One region of the Stutzerimonas sp. C6.4V genome, then DNA from elsewhere that is predicted to be linked to it. Evidence: predicted binding sites of a transcription regulator. Region 1 holds the regulator's gene; each other region holds the start of a gene.
What was found. Region 1 encodes LexA, which represses DNA repair genes until DNA is damaged. Its sites were predicted from a motif close to CTGTNTNNNNANACAG; they were not measured.

Region 1 (4,148 bases):
CATGCTAATAAGATGTTCCTTTAGTTAAGCGCCATGCCCGCCCAGCCGGGGCAGCCGGCTTCGTCGATCTGCACCGCGCAGCCGACCGGCACTCGCGGAAAAAGATCCAGAAGGTCGGCATTGCGCAGCCTGATGCAACCATGGGAAAGGGGCACGCCCATGGGTTCGGTATCGGGAGTGCCATGCAGATAGATGTATCGTCGAAAGGTGTCTACCGCACCCATGCGGTTGCGGCCTGGCTCGCAGCCGCTCAGCCAGAGAATGCGGGTCAGAATCCAGTCGCGGTCGGGAAACTCCTCCTGCAGGGCAGTGTTCCACACCTCGCCCGTCCAGCGACGACCGCGAAGCACGGCCCCCAAGGGCAGGCCGTCACCGATACGCGCGCGCACCAGATGCCGGCCACGTGGGGTGCAGCCGGACCCATTTTGTTCACCCGCTCCGTTGCGAGCGGTCGATACGGGCAGCCTGATACACAGCGCACCCTTGGAAAAGCCAAAGAGCAACTGGTCGGCAATGGAAATATGCAGCAGATCAAGATCAGACATGGGCAGCTAGCTTAGCCGATCGCTCTGCAGGCGTGTAGCTCAACCCTTGGCAGGCATGGCCAACGCATTGCGACGAGCGATGGGATGCGCCTGGGCCAGGTGGCTGTCGGCAACGCCTGAATCGGCGCGCATGCCGGCCGCAAGGAACGGAACCATCATCCGCATGACCTGCTCGATGGAGGTTTTGGCACCGAAGTCGTTCTCGGCAATGGCACGCAGCGCCTTGATGCCGGACATGCTGAATGCCGCTGCGCCGAGCATGAAGTGCACGCGCCAGAACAGCTCAATGGGAGGAATCGATGGGGCGGCCTCATGGACACGCATCATGTAGCGGCGGAACACCTTGCCGTACATGTCTTCGAGATAGCGTCGCAGGTGGCCCTGACTCTGGCTGAACGAGAGCCCCAGCAGCCGCATGAAGATCGACAGGTCATCACCGCTGCGCGGTTTCACTGCCAGCGCCTGCTCGACAAGGATTTCCAGTAGCTCTTCCAGCGTGTCCTTCTTGTCCGACAGCGCCTCGCGCCTGTCGAGTTCACGTTCCAGGCTGACGCAGAACGGCCCTAGGAACCGGGAAAACACCGCCTGGATTAGGGCCTTCTTCGAGCCGAAATGATAGTTCACCGCCGCCAGGTTGACTCCGGCCTTGCTGGTGATCAGGCGAAGCGAAGTCTCGGCGAAGCCCTTCTCGGCGAACAGCTGTTCAGCCGCATCCAGGATCCGCTCTACTGTCTCAGACTGCGCCATGCCTTCTCCCCTGCCAAACACCCGTTTGAAACTTACGTTTCACTCTTAGCCAAGTCAACAGCGAATACATCGTCGCTGCCTGCTTGCTAGCAGGCGAAGCTTGCATCAAGCGGGCGCCCGGCTCAACAAATCAACGATTGCCAAGGAACCGGCACTGTATATAATCCCAGTCACTGTATATAAGAACAGAGACCTTCCATGACCAAGCTGACCCCTCGCCAGTCGGAAATCCTGGCCTTCATCAAGCGCTGCCTGGAAGACAACGGGTACCCGCCTACCCGCGCGGAAATCGCTCAGGAGCTGGGTTTCAAATCTCCCAACGCCGCCGAGGAGCACCTCAAGGCACTGGCTCGCAAAGGTGCCATTGAAATGACTCCTGGCGCTTCGCGCGGGATCCGCATTCCGGGCTTCGAGCCAGCTACCGAGGATAACGGGTTGCCCGTGATCGGCCGCGTAGCGGCAGGCGCGCCGATTCTGGCACAGCAGCATGTGGAAGAGTCCTGCCAGATCAACCCTTCCTTCTTTCAACCAAAAGCCGATTACCTCCTGCGCGTGCGTGGTATGAGCATGAAGGATATCGGCATTTTGGATGGTGACCTGCTTGCCGTTCACACGACACGTGAAGCACGCAACGGGCAGATTGTTGTAGCCAGGATCGACGACGAGGTGACGGTAAAACGCTTCAAGCGCGAAGGCGACAAGGTCTGGTTGCTTGCGGAAAACTCAGAATTCGCGCCCATCGAAGTGGATCTGGAGCATCAGGAGCTGGTTATTGAAGGCTTGAGTGTCGGCGTCATTCGCCGCTAGGAGAGAATATGCAGTATCAACTCCAACCCCTTGCAGGCAAACCACCGCAATTATCTTTATTCGAAGGGTTGGTCGCGCACCAACCAGCGCCGTTCGGCCCTGCCAGGTGCGCTGACCCAGTACCGAATGAAGGCGGCCTGAGCGAAATGTCGTTAACTGGCGATAAGGTTCAATGCAGGCAGCTGCTAGCGCCGGTATTGCGCGACCTCAGCGAGGCTGCCGACATCCGCTGGCTTACGCTGATCGCCCCGCCTGCGGCGCTGTCGCTCAACTGGCTTCGGGAGTCGGGGCTCAACCGTGATCGCATCCTGCTGCTACAGGGCCGCGGTATTCACGACACGCTGGACCTGGCCTGCAAGGCGCTGATGTCGGGCTGCAGCCATACGGTGATTACCTGGTTCGATCGACTGGATCGGCCTGCCCAGTTGAAGCTGCGTAAAGCGGCTAGCCAAGGCAACACGCAGAGTCTGAATATTCGAATGAGAAAGTAATACGCTACAGCTAACGGCACATGGACGTGCCTAGACTGTGCCAGTCGCAACGACCGGCAAGCATTGCTCAATGCAACACGTGCGGTCTCTCTTCCTGCTCGAATTCCCCTTCTGATACCCGGCCTGCCATTTGCACGCCGACACTGAACATCGCTTTAGCAATCTCTACATGCTGCCCTTGCAAGAAGACTTTGGCATCGTCGGAAAAATCCAGCGTTGCAAGAACCTCTTCGTCTTCGGCACGACGCAGCACGATGCTGCCGTCGGGTAGCTCGACGATTTCCAGAAAAGATGTTGGCATGGTCTGCTCCCCTTGAAAGGGGCGCATTGTAACAGCGCGCTGGCCGGTGGGCACCTCAAGGGCCGCGGAAGGCATCCTGGCCGACGGTGGTTCGATGGCTCCCACTGTGAGGTGGGTGCGCTATGGCCCGGCTGAACGTAGGATGGGCCCGGGCAGCCCCAACCTGGGGCCTGCAACAGGGGTTCGCCGTTGGGGTTTGCAGGATGAGCATCAAAACCGTTGCACTGACCGTATTGGCGATGCTCGCCTTTGCGGGGAATTCGCTCCTTTGTCGTGCAGCGCTGCGAGACAGCGAGATTGATCCCGCCAGCTTTACCGCCCTTCGTATCCTTTCGGGCGCAACGGTGCTTTGGTTCCTGATCAAGCTGCGTAACGTGTCATCGGTAACAGGCGGATCCTGGGCTGGTGCCATTGCCTTGTTTGTCTACGCCACCGCCTTTTCGTATGCCTACCTGCACATCGATGCCGGCGCCGGCGCCTTGTTGCTGTTCGGGGCCGTGCAATTGAGCATGATCGCCTGGGGTCTCTGGCACGGCGAGCGGTTCCACTGGTTTCAGATCGCCGGCCTGGGCCTGGCGGCCGCTGGCCTGCTCGCACTGCTTCTTCCGGGCGCCAGCACTCCGGCGGTTTCGGCGTCACTGCTAATGGTGATATCAGGCGTTGCGTGGGGGGCTTATTCGCTACTGGGCCGCGGTGCGCCGGACTCGCTGGCCGCAACGGCTGGCAACTTCATGCGCGCCGTCCCCTTGGCAGCGCTGCTGGCAGTGCTGGCATTTTCCTGGCTTCAATGGGATGCAGCCGGTGTTACCTTCGCGTTGTTGTCCGGGGCACTGACGTCAGGCGTCGGATATGCGATCTGGTACGCAGCATTGCCTGGCCTTGCCGCTGTGCAGGCGGCCAGCGTCCAGCTGAGCGTTCCCTTGCTGACAGCACTGGCTGGAAGCCTGCTGCTGGGTGAAGCCCTGACTCCTCGCCTACTGCTCGCCGGGCTCGCTATTTTGGGCGGCATTGCGCTGGTCCTATGCTTCAAGCGCGCCCCTCGAACTGCCCGTTAGCAGACTAGATGGACAACAAAGCCGTAGCCGACGCCTACCACTCGGACAGGGATTCGCGGAAACGTAGCGCAAGCTCCTTGAGCTGTTGCCGCCAGGACTCGATATCGGCGCGACCCAACGGTAGCACCTCCTCCGCAACGGAAATCGCTTCGATCAACGGCATGGTGGGATCGGTTTTCGGTTTGGCCGGTGCGCGGGGCGG
Region 2 (4,148 bases), 1.8 Mb from region 1:
TGAGATCGAAAAGCTGCAAAAGGAAATCGTCAAGCGCCACGGGTACGACCTGGTTGACCACAACCTGGTGCTGTACGTACGCAAGAAGGCTGACTGACTGGAAGCGCCTGCCTTACCCGCTGACGAAGGCAGCTTTGGCCGTGTATGACGTCACGATAAGCCCCGCACTTTGCGGGGTTTATTCGTTTCAGGAGGCTGGTTCTGGCAGATATCGTGTCGATGACAAAGACCTGGCAGTAAACGCTGATGGCTAGGTGTTCAGCGTCGCCGGAGCGTTGCCGCCACTCGGAGGCCGGCGAGGTATCTGATGCACAGCAGCCGCATCAAACGCTCGATGCCTGCGCAGAGCCAATCATCTGTCGGGCATGAGCCAGTGCCTGCTCGGTGAGATCGACCCCACCGAGCATGCGCGCTATCTCTGCGACTCGCTCGCCTTCATCCAGCGAGGCTACCGCCGTATGTGTCTCGTCCTTGCCACGTGCCTTATGGACAAACAGATGGTGGTGGCCCTGAGCCGCCACCTGTGGCAGGTGAGTTACCGTCAGTACTTGGCCGCGCTCACCAAGGCGTCGTAGAAGTTGCCCGACCACCTCGGCGGTCGGGCCGCCGATACCGACATCGACTTCGTCGAAGACAAGGGTAGGGACGCGTGAGGTCTGGGCGGTGATTACCTGTATCGCCAGGCTGATACGTGACAGCTCGCCGCCGGAAGCCACCTTCGCCAGGGGGCGCATGGGCTGACCTGGGTTGGCGCTTACAAGAAATTCAACTTGCTCCAGCCCGTGCGGCATGAGGTCATCCCCCTTGCTCGGTTTCAGCACAACGCTGAACTTGCCGCCTGGCATGCCCAGGCGCTGGATTTCCGCTTCCACCGCAACCGCCAGCGATTCTGCGGCCTGTTTGCGAGCCGCGCTGAGATCTTCGGCTTTTTCCCGATAGTGCCGCTCGTAGGCGGCCAGTTCTTCGCCCAGTTGCTCAAGTGCAGTGTCGTCGGCGTTCAGACCTTCCAGTTCTTCGAATAGTCGCTGTTGCAGTGCAGGCAGGTCCTGTGGCTGTACGCGATGCTTGCGTGCCAGGGTGTAAATACTGTCGAGGCGCTCTTCCAGCGCCTGCTGCCGTTGTGGGTCAGAATCGAAGTGGTCGAGAAAGCGATTGAGCTCTCCGACGGCTTCCTCTACCTGGATTTGCGCGCTCGCCAGCAGGTTCACGGCTTCGCCGAGTGCACCGGGTTGATTCTGGAAGCCGGTGAGTCGCTGCAGGCTCGAGGTCAGCGCCGAAAGCACGTTGCCGGCATCGCTCTCGCTACACTGGTCGATGACCTGGCGACAGGCGCCGAGGAGGTGCTCGGCATTGGCAAGATTCTTGTGCTCCTGCTCAAGCTGTTCCAGCTCGTCTTCGCCCAGCGCCAGGGTCTCGAGCTCTTCGAGCTGGTAGCTCAGCAATTGGTGGCGTGCGCGCTGTTCGTCGCTGCTGTTGCTCAATCGCTCCAGGCTTTGCTTGGTTTGTCGCCAGCGCTGGGCGGCCAGGTGGACTTGTCGTGAAAGATCCTGGCTGTCCCCGTATTCGTCGAGTAACCGCCGGTGTGTGTCCAGCTTGAGCAGCGACTGATGTTCGTGCTGGCTATGAATATCGATAAGCAGCTCGCCGAGCGCTTTCAGGTCACCCTGTGGACATGGCGTTCCGTTGATATAGCCGCGCGATCGCCCTTCGGCAGTAATCACGCGACGAAGGATGCAGGGGCCATCGTTGTCCAGATCCCGCTCGGCCAACCAGGCGCGGGCGTCTGGGATGTCGTCCAGATCGAAGCTTGCAAGTATGTCCGCCTTGTCGGCGCCGATTCTTACCACGCTGCTGTCTGCGCGGTCGCCAAGGGTCAGCCCTAAAGCGTCGAGCATGATCGACTTGCCGGCCCCTGTTTCTCCGCTTATCACGCTCATGCCGCGCTTCAGTTCGAGGTCGAGGTGCTCGACGATGGCGTAGTTGTGCACGGAAAGATGGACCAGCATGGCAGGGCTCCTGCGTAGGTGACTGTCTATTTATACAGTGCTTCTCGCGCGGGCTTCAAGCTGCTCGGCACCAATGGTGTGTAAAGAAAGCGAGCGTCTTGACGAGCTGCAGCGTCGGCACGTGGCTGAACACCGGATGCGGGTCGGCCCTTGAAGCAGAATTTGTTGCCCCCATATAGCGGCACAAGCGCGGGTCAATGCCCGCTGACGTATCGATGAGGAGGACCGCATGGCCGACGAGCAGAACCTGGACAACCAGACCCCAGAAGAGAACGAGACCGCGCAAGCCGAGGTGGCCGAGGATCTGGCTGCCCGCGTGCAGTCACTCGAAGAGCAGTTGGCGGCAGCGCAGGACCAGTCCCTGAGGGTTGCTGCCGAGCTGCAGAACATTCGCCGTCGCGCCGAGCAGGACGTCGAAAAGGCACACAAGTTTGCACTTGAGAAGTTTGCCGGTGATCTGCTGGCCGTCGCTGACAGCCTGGAGCGGGGGCTTGAGCTCTCCAATCCGGACGACGAGGCGGTCAAGCCGATGCGCGAAGGTGTCGAGCTCACCTTCAAGCTCTTGCTCGACACGCTGGCGCGCCATCAGCTAGTGCAGCTGAACCCTGAGGGGGAGCCGTTCAATCCTGAGCATCACCAGGCCATGGCTATGGAAGAAAGCACCCATGCCGAGCCTGGCAGCGTGCTCAAGGTCTTTCAGAAGGGTTATCTGCTCAACGGCCGCCTGTTGCGTCCGGCAATGGTCGTCGTCAGCAAGGCGCCGGCCGAGACACCGCCTTCGATTGATGAGAAGGCTTGAATTCCGGCTACTGAACCCCATCTCGTAGCCAAGCGTTTTTGTGTTACCCGCAGCCGGTAAAACAGGCGCGGATCAATCAAAGTTCGGAGAGAAGCACATGGGCAAGATTATCGGTATCGACCTGGGAACGACCAACTCCTGCGTCTCCATTCTGGAAAACGGCAAGGCCAAGGTGATCGAGAACGCCGAAGGCGGCCGTACCACCCCATCCATCATCGCCTACGCGAATGACGGCGAAATCCTGGTCGGCCAGTCGGCCAAGCGTCAGGCTGTGACCAATCCGCACAACACCCTGTATGCGGTGAAGCGACTGATCGGCCGTCGTTTCGACGAAGAGGTCGTGCAGAAAGACATCCAGATGGTCCCCTACAAGATCGTCAAGGCGGACAACAACGACGCCTGGGTAGAAGTCAGCGGCCAGAAAATGGCACCGCCGCAGATCTCTGCCGAGATCCTGAAAAAGATGAAGAAGACCGCCGAAGACTATCTCGGCGAGCCGGTTACCGAGGCGGTAATCACCGTTCCGGCCTACTTCAACGACAGCCAGCGTCAGGCCACCAAGGACGCCGGTCGTATCGCCGGTCTGGACGTCAAGCGCATCATCAACGAGCCGACTGCCGCTGCGCTGGCGTATGGCATGGACAAGGCCAAGGGCGACCATACCGTCATCGTTTATGACCTGGGTGGCGGTACCTTCGACGTATCGGTGATCGAGATCGCCGAGGTCGACGGTGAGCACCAGTTCGAAGTGCTGGCCACCAACGGCGATACCTTCCTCGGTGGTGAAGACTTCGATATCCGCCTGATCGATTATCTTGTCGACGAGTTCAAAAAAGAAACCGGCATGAACCTCAAGGGCGATCCGCTGGCCATGCAGCGCCTGAAGGAGGCCGCAGAGAAGGCCAAGATAGAGCTGTCTTCCAGCCAGCAGACCGACGTCAATCTGCCGTACATCACTGCAGATTCGACCGGTCCGAAGCACCTGAACGTGAAGATATCCCGCGCCAAGCTTGAAGCGCTGGTCGAGGATCTTGTACAGCGCACTATCGAGCCGTGCCGCATGGCCATGAAGGACGCCGGAATCGATGTCTCCAAGATCGACGACGTGATCCTGGTTGGTGGTCAGACCCGTATGCCGCTGGTGCAGCAGAAGGTCGCCGAGTTCTTCGGCAAGGAAGCGCGCAAGGACGTCAACCCGGACGAAGCCGTTGCCATGGGTGCCGCCATCCAAGGCGCCGTGCTGGCCGGTGACGTCAAGGACGTGCTGCTGCTCGACGTCAGCCCGCTGACCCTGGGTATTGAAACCATGGGTGGCGTGATGACTGCGCTGATCGAGAAGAACA
Region 3 (4,148 bases), 150 kb from region 1:
CAACATGGCGGGCTCGCGCTCGGCGCTGAGCAAGCCAACGGCAACCTGGCTGTCTGGCATGTTGCGATGCTCGAGGTGCAGCGTGAAGTGCTGCACGCCGGCGTCGCGACCGGCCAGGTAGGCCGCGAGATCGGCGGTCAGGCGACGCAGCGGAAAGAGCAGTGCCTGGTTCGATTCAACTTCGAAGTTGAGTTCGATGCGGGTGTCGAACAGGTCTGGTGGATGATAGAAATCCAGTGCCACTGACCGTTGCCCAACGAGGGTGTCGAGGTGCTTCATCACCTCTTCCTTGAAGCGTTTTGCCAATCCATCACGCGGCATTGCAAGCACTTGCCTGAGCGTGCGCAAGCCCATCCGGGAAAAGGCGTTGGCAACCTCTCCTGGCAGGCCGATCCGGTCCACGGGCAGCGGATCAAGCACCGTCCTCAAGGACTGGCAATCCAGAATCGCCAGACCATCATGGACATTGGCCAATACCCGCGCGGCAGCGGGGTTGGGCGCGACGGTAATGCGATGCTGGAAACCGAGACCCTTCAGCTCGTCACGCAAGCGTTGCTCGAAGCGAGGCCAGGGACCGAAAAGGGCGAGGCTGGCTTCTACCTCCAGCAGCAGGCAGCGCGGGTAATGAAGGCTGACCTGGGCGCTGAAGGTGTATCCCCAGGCCGCAAGAAGGGTCTGCCAGTGCTCGATGGCGCCCATATCGTATTCGGCCGTGGCGAAATCCTGGGTGAGCGCTTGTGCGGCGATCAGCGTCTGGCCTGGTTTGAGCCCCAGTGCCCTTGCAGCTGGGTTGACCGCCTGCAACACGCGCCGTTGTGGCGTGCCGCGCAAGAGCGCAAGCGGCGCTTCAGGTTCGGCTCGGCTGCGCAGAATCCCGTCCATGGCCAGTTGCGGAAAAAGGATGCAAGCCCATAGCATGTCAATGCCACGCTGCCGCTGGGACTGGCTGCGCCGGAGCGATACCTCCACGGCATTTGAGGATGCGCAGTTGCGCCGGCTGGGCTTCTACCGTCACCCGCAGCGCCGCGGGCGATGGGTTGATCGCTTCATGCAGCGGACGATAGGCAAAGGCGAGCGTCTGGCCTGTCTCTGCAGCGACCTGCAACCGACGCAGCGCGCGGTCGTCGACCTGTCTGGGCCAGCAGATGACTGCGCCGCAACTGCCTGAACGCAGGCATTGTTCGGCCGCCCATAACGCCTGTTGGCCTTTCGCCTGGATGATGGTCAGATGATGCAGGTCGATGTGTGCATCGAGCCAGGCGTGGGGATAGGGTAAATGGGGTGGGTCCACCAGCACTACCCGTTCGCCCTGGGCGGTCAACCGGGCCAGTGTCGGCCAAAGCAGGCGTAACTCACCGATTCCGGTAGCAGCAATCAGAAACTCACTCAGGGCAGCCGCTGGCCAGCCACCGCCAGGCAGGGCCGCATCCAGTGCTGAATGGCCGGTAGATCGGGCGTTGTCAGTTGTCGCTCGTGCCGGGCCACGCCACAGGCGGCGACTGTCGAACAGATGATTGAGAGCGGTAACTGAAGACATGAAGGTTGGCTTCGAATGTACTGTATATGGATACAGTATTCTGCTTTGTGCGTGCGTGGGTCAAGCCGGGGCGACAGATGTCACGCCATTCGACGAAATTCCGCGCGGTGACGCTGCATTGCCGTTGGGAGCAGAGCACAAATGTCTTCTGTCTTTATTGCCAACCCCAAGTAACGATGTATGCCAGAGCCACCGGCTGTGGCCAGCTGTATTTTGGTCTGTCGTTCGAGAGGACGTACCTTGGCTTGTGCTAGCAAAGTCGATTAGGATTCGCGCCCGGCTATGGGCGTGACGGTGACGTCAACGCGATGCCCCATCGAGCAAAAGCCCGGTTCGGAGACGACCGGGCTTTTTCATGCGCTGGCTGCACGATCCCGAGTATGCCGGTTCCGTTCCTGATGACCAGGAATTCAGTCAACAGAGGGGATTGCCATGCGCGAGCAACTAGTGGCCACTGAAAAGGTGAAAGCTTTCGTCTGGGAGGACGGGCGTCTGTTGCTGCTCGATCAGCGCAAGCTGCCGCTGAGGGAGGTCTGGCACACCTGCGATTCTGTTGCGGCTGTGGCAGCTGCCATTCGCGAGATGATCGTGCGCGGCGCGCCGGCAATCGGTATCAGTGCAGCGTACGGACTGGTGATGGGCCTCAGGGTGCGGCTCCAAGAGGGGGATGATTGGCGTGTCGCTCTTGAGCAAGACTTTCGGATGCTCCTGGATACTCGTCCCACTGCTGTGAACCTGTTCTGGGCGCTCAACCAGATGCGCGAGCGGCTCGATCGACTCAAGCCCGGCGAGAATCCGCTGGATGCAGCCGAGGCGCAGGCGATCTCCATTCATGCCAGCGACCGCGAAGCCAACCTGACCATGGCTCAGTATGGTGTCGATCTGATTCGCAAGCACCAGGGCAATCCGCAGAACATTCTCACCCATAGCAATACCGGCGCTCTGGCAACCGGCGGCTTCGGAACGGCGCTCGGCGTGATTCGCGCGGCGCATCTTGAAGGGCTCGTCGAATGTGTCTATGCCGATGAAACCCGCCCTTGGCTGCAAGGGTCGCGCCTGACGGCCTGGGAACTTGCGGGTGAGGGCGTGCCGGTCATCGTGAATGCCGATTCCTGCTCCGCGCATCTGATGAAGGCACGGGGCATCACCTGGGTGATAGTAGGCGCCGACCGGATTACAGCCAATGGTGATGTCGTCAATAAGATTGGTACCTATCAGTTGGCGGTGCTTGCCATGCATCACGGGGTGCGGTTTATGGTCGTTGCGGCCAGTTCCAGCATCGATATGGCGCTGGAGTCGGGCGAAGACGTTCCCATCGAAGAGCGTGACGGCAGTGAACTGCTGGAAATTCATGGTCAGCGCTTCGCCGCGGATGGGGAGGCATTCAACCCTGTGTTCGATGTCACCCCGGCCGACCTGATCGATGCCATCGTCACTGAAAAGGGCGTTGTGGAGCGCCCCAGCGCTGCGAAACTGGCCGCCCTGATGAGTCGCAAGCGGCTGCATTAAAGGCGCAGACATGTGTGGCTGGGGCAGCGCGGCAAAGGCTTTTTGTCTTCTCGCCTATGAGCGATTGGTACCGACTTGAGCGCTTTCTTCGTCAAGCCCCCGGCCTTCAGCGGCCCGCCTTGTGATACTATTCCGCGCTTAATCGCAGGACCCTGCTGACTATAAGGAACCAGGCTTCCATGGGCGAACTGGCCAAAGAAATCCTCCCGGTCAATATCGAAGACGAACTCAAGCAGTCCTACCTCGACTACGCCATGAGCGTAATCGTAGGTCGTGCGCTGCCGGATGCACGTGACGGATTGAAGCCCGTGCATCGCCGCGTGCTTTACGCCATGAGCGAGCTGGGTAACGACTGGAACAAGCCGTACAAGAAATCCGCCCGTGTGGTCGGTGACGTAATCGGTAAATACCATCCTCACGGCGACTCGGCGGTTTACGACACCATCGTGCGGATGGCGCAGCCTTTCTCGCTGCGCTACATGCTGGTCGATGGCCAGGGCAACTTCGGTTCGGTGGACGGCGATAACGCTGCAGCCATGCGATACACCGAAGTGCGGATGGCCAAGCTGGCGCACGAGTTGCTGGCGGATCTGGACAAGGAAACCGTCGACTGGGTGCCCAACTACGATGGCACCGAGCAGATCCCGGCAGTCATGCCGACCAAGATTCCGAACCTGTTGGTCAATGGCTCCAGCGGTATCGCCGTGGGCATGGCGACCAACATTCCGCCTCACAACCTGGGTGAAGTGATCGACGGTTGCCTGGCGCTGATCGAGAACGCTGATATCACCATCGATGAACTCATGCAGTTCATCCCGGGGCCCGACTTTCCCACCGCCGGCATCATCAACGGTCGCGCCGGAATCGTCGAAGCCTACCGGACGGGTCGCGGGCGCATCTATATGCGCGCCCGGTCGATCATCGAGGACATCGACAAGGTCGGTGGTCGCCAGCAGATCGTGATCACCGAGCTGCCTTATCAGCTGAACAAGGCTCGTCTGATCGAGAAGATCGCCGAGCTGGTCAAGGAAAAGAAGCTCGAGGGCATCACCGAGCTGCGCGACGAGTCCGACAAGGACGGCATGCGCGTGGTCATCGAACT

Region 2: the regulator LexA is predicted to act here: its motif matches at 2,029-2,044, upstream of recN (DNA repair protein RecN).
Region 3: the regulator LexA is predicted to act here: its motif matches at 1,558-1,573, upstream of imuA (translesion DNA synthesis-associated protein ImuA).

What each region holds. Positions count from the first base shown of each region.
Region 1 covers NZ_JBZUBM010000001.1:1,059,193-1,063,340, reverse strand. Annotated here, with positions in the region: partial or broken gene nagZ (beta-N-acetylhexosaminidase) at 1-3, opposite strand, end outside; gene AC4LFW_RS05160 (L,D-transpeptidase family protein) at 21-545, opposite strand; gene AC4LFW_RS05155 (TetR/AcrR family transcriptional regulator) at 585-1,292, opposite strand; gene lexA (transcriptional repressor LexA) at 1,491-2,099, shown strand; gene sulA (SOS-induced cell division inhibitor SulA) at 2,108-2,590, shown strand; gene AC4LFW_RS05140 (hypothetical protein) at 2,658-2,891, opposite strand; gene AC4LFW_RS05135 (EamA family transporter) at 3,095-3,946, shown strand; gene AC4LFW_RS05130 (DUF6586 family protein) at 3,981-4,148, opposite strand, start outside.
Region 2 covers NZ_JBZUBM010000001.1:2,845,897-2,850,044, reverse strand. Annotated here, with positions in the region: gene fur (ferric iron uptake transcriptional regulator) at 1-97, shown strand, start outside; gene recN (DNA repair protein RecN) at 324-2,006, opposite strand; gene grpE (nucleotide exchange factor GrpE) at 2,236-2,805, shown strand; gene dnaK (molecular chaperone DnaK) at 2,903-4,148, shown strand, end outside.
Region 3 covers NZ_JBZUBM010000001.1:1,207,446-1,211,593, forward strand. Annotated here, with positions in the region: gene AC4LFW_RS05805 (Y-family DNA polymerase) at 1-918, opposite strand, end outside; gene imuA (translesion DNA synthesis-associated protein ImuA) at 920-1,537, opposite strand; gene mtnA (S-methyl-5-thioribose-1-phosphate isomerase) at 1,970-3,046, shown strand; gene gyrA (DNA gyrase subunit A) at 3,226-4,148, shown strand, end outside.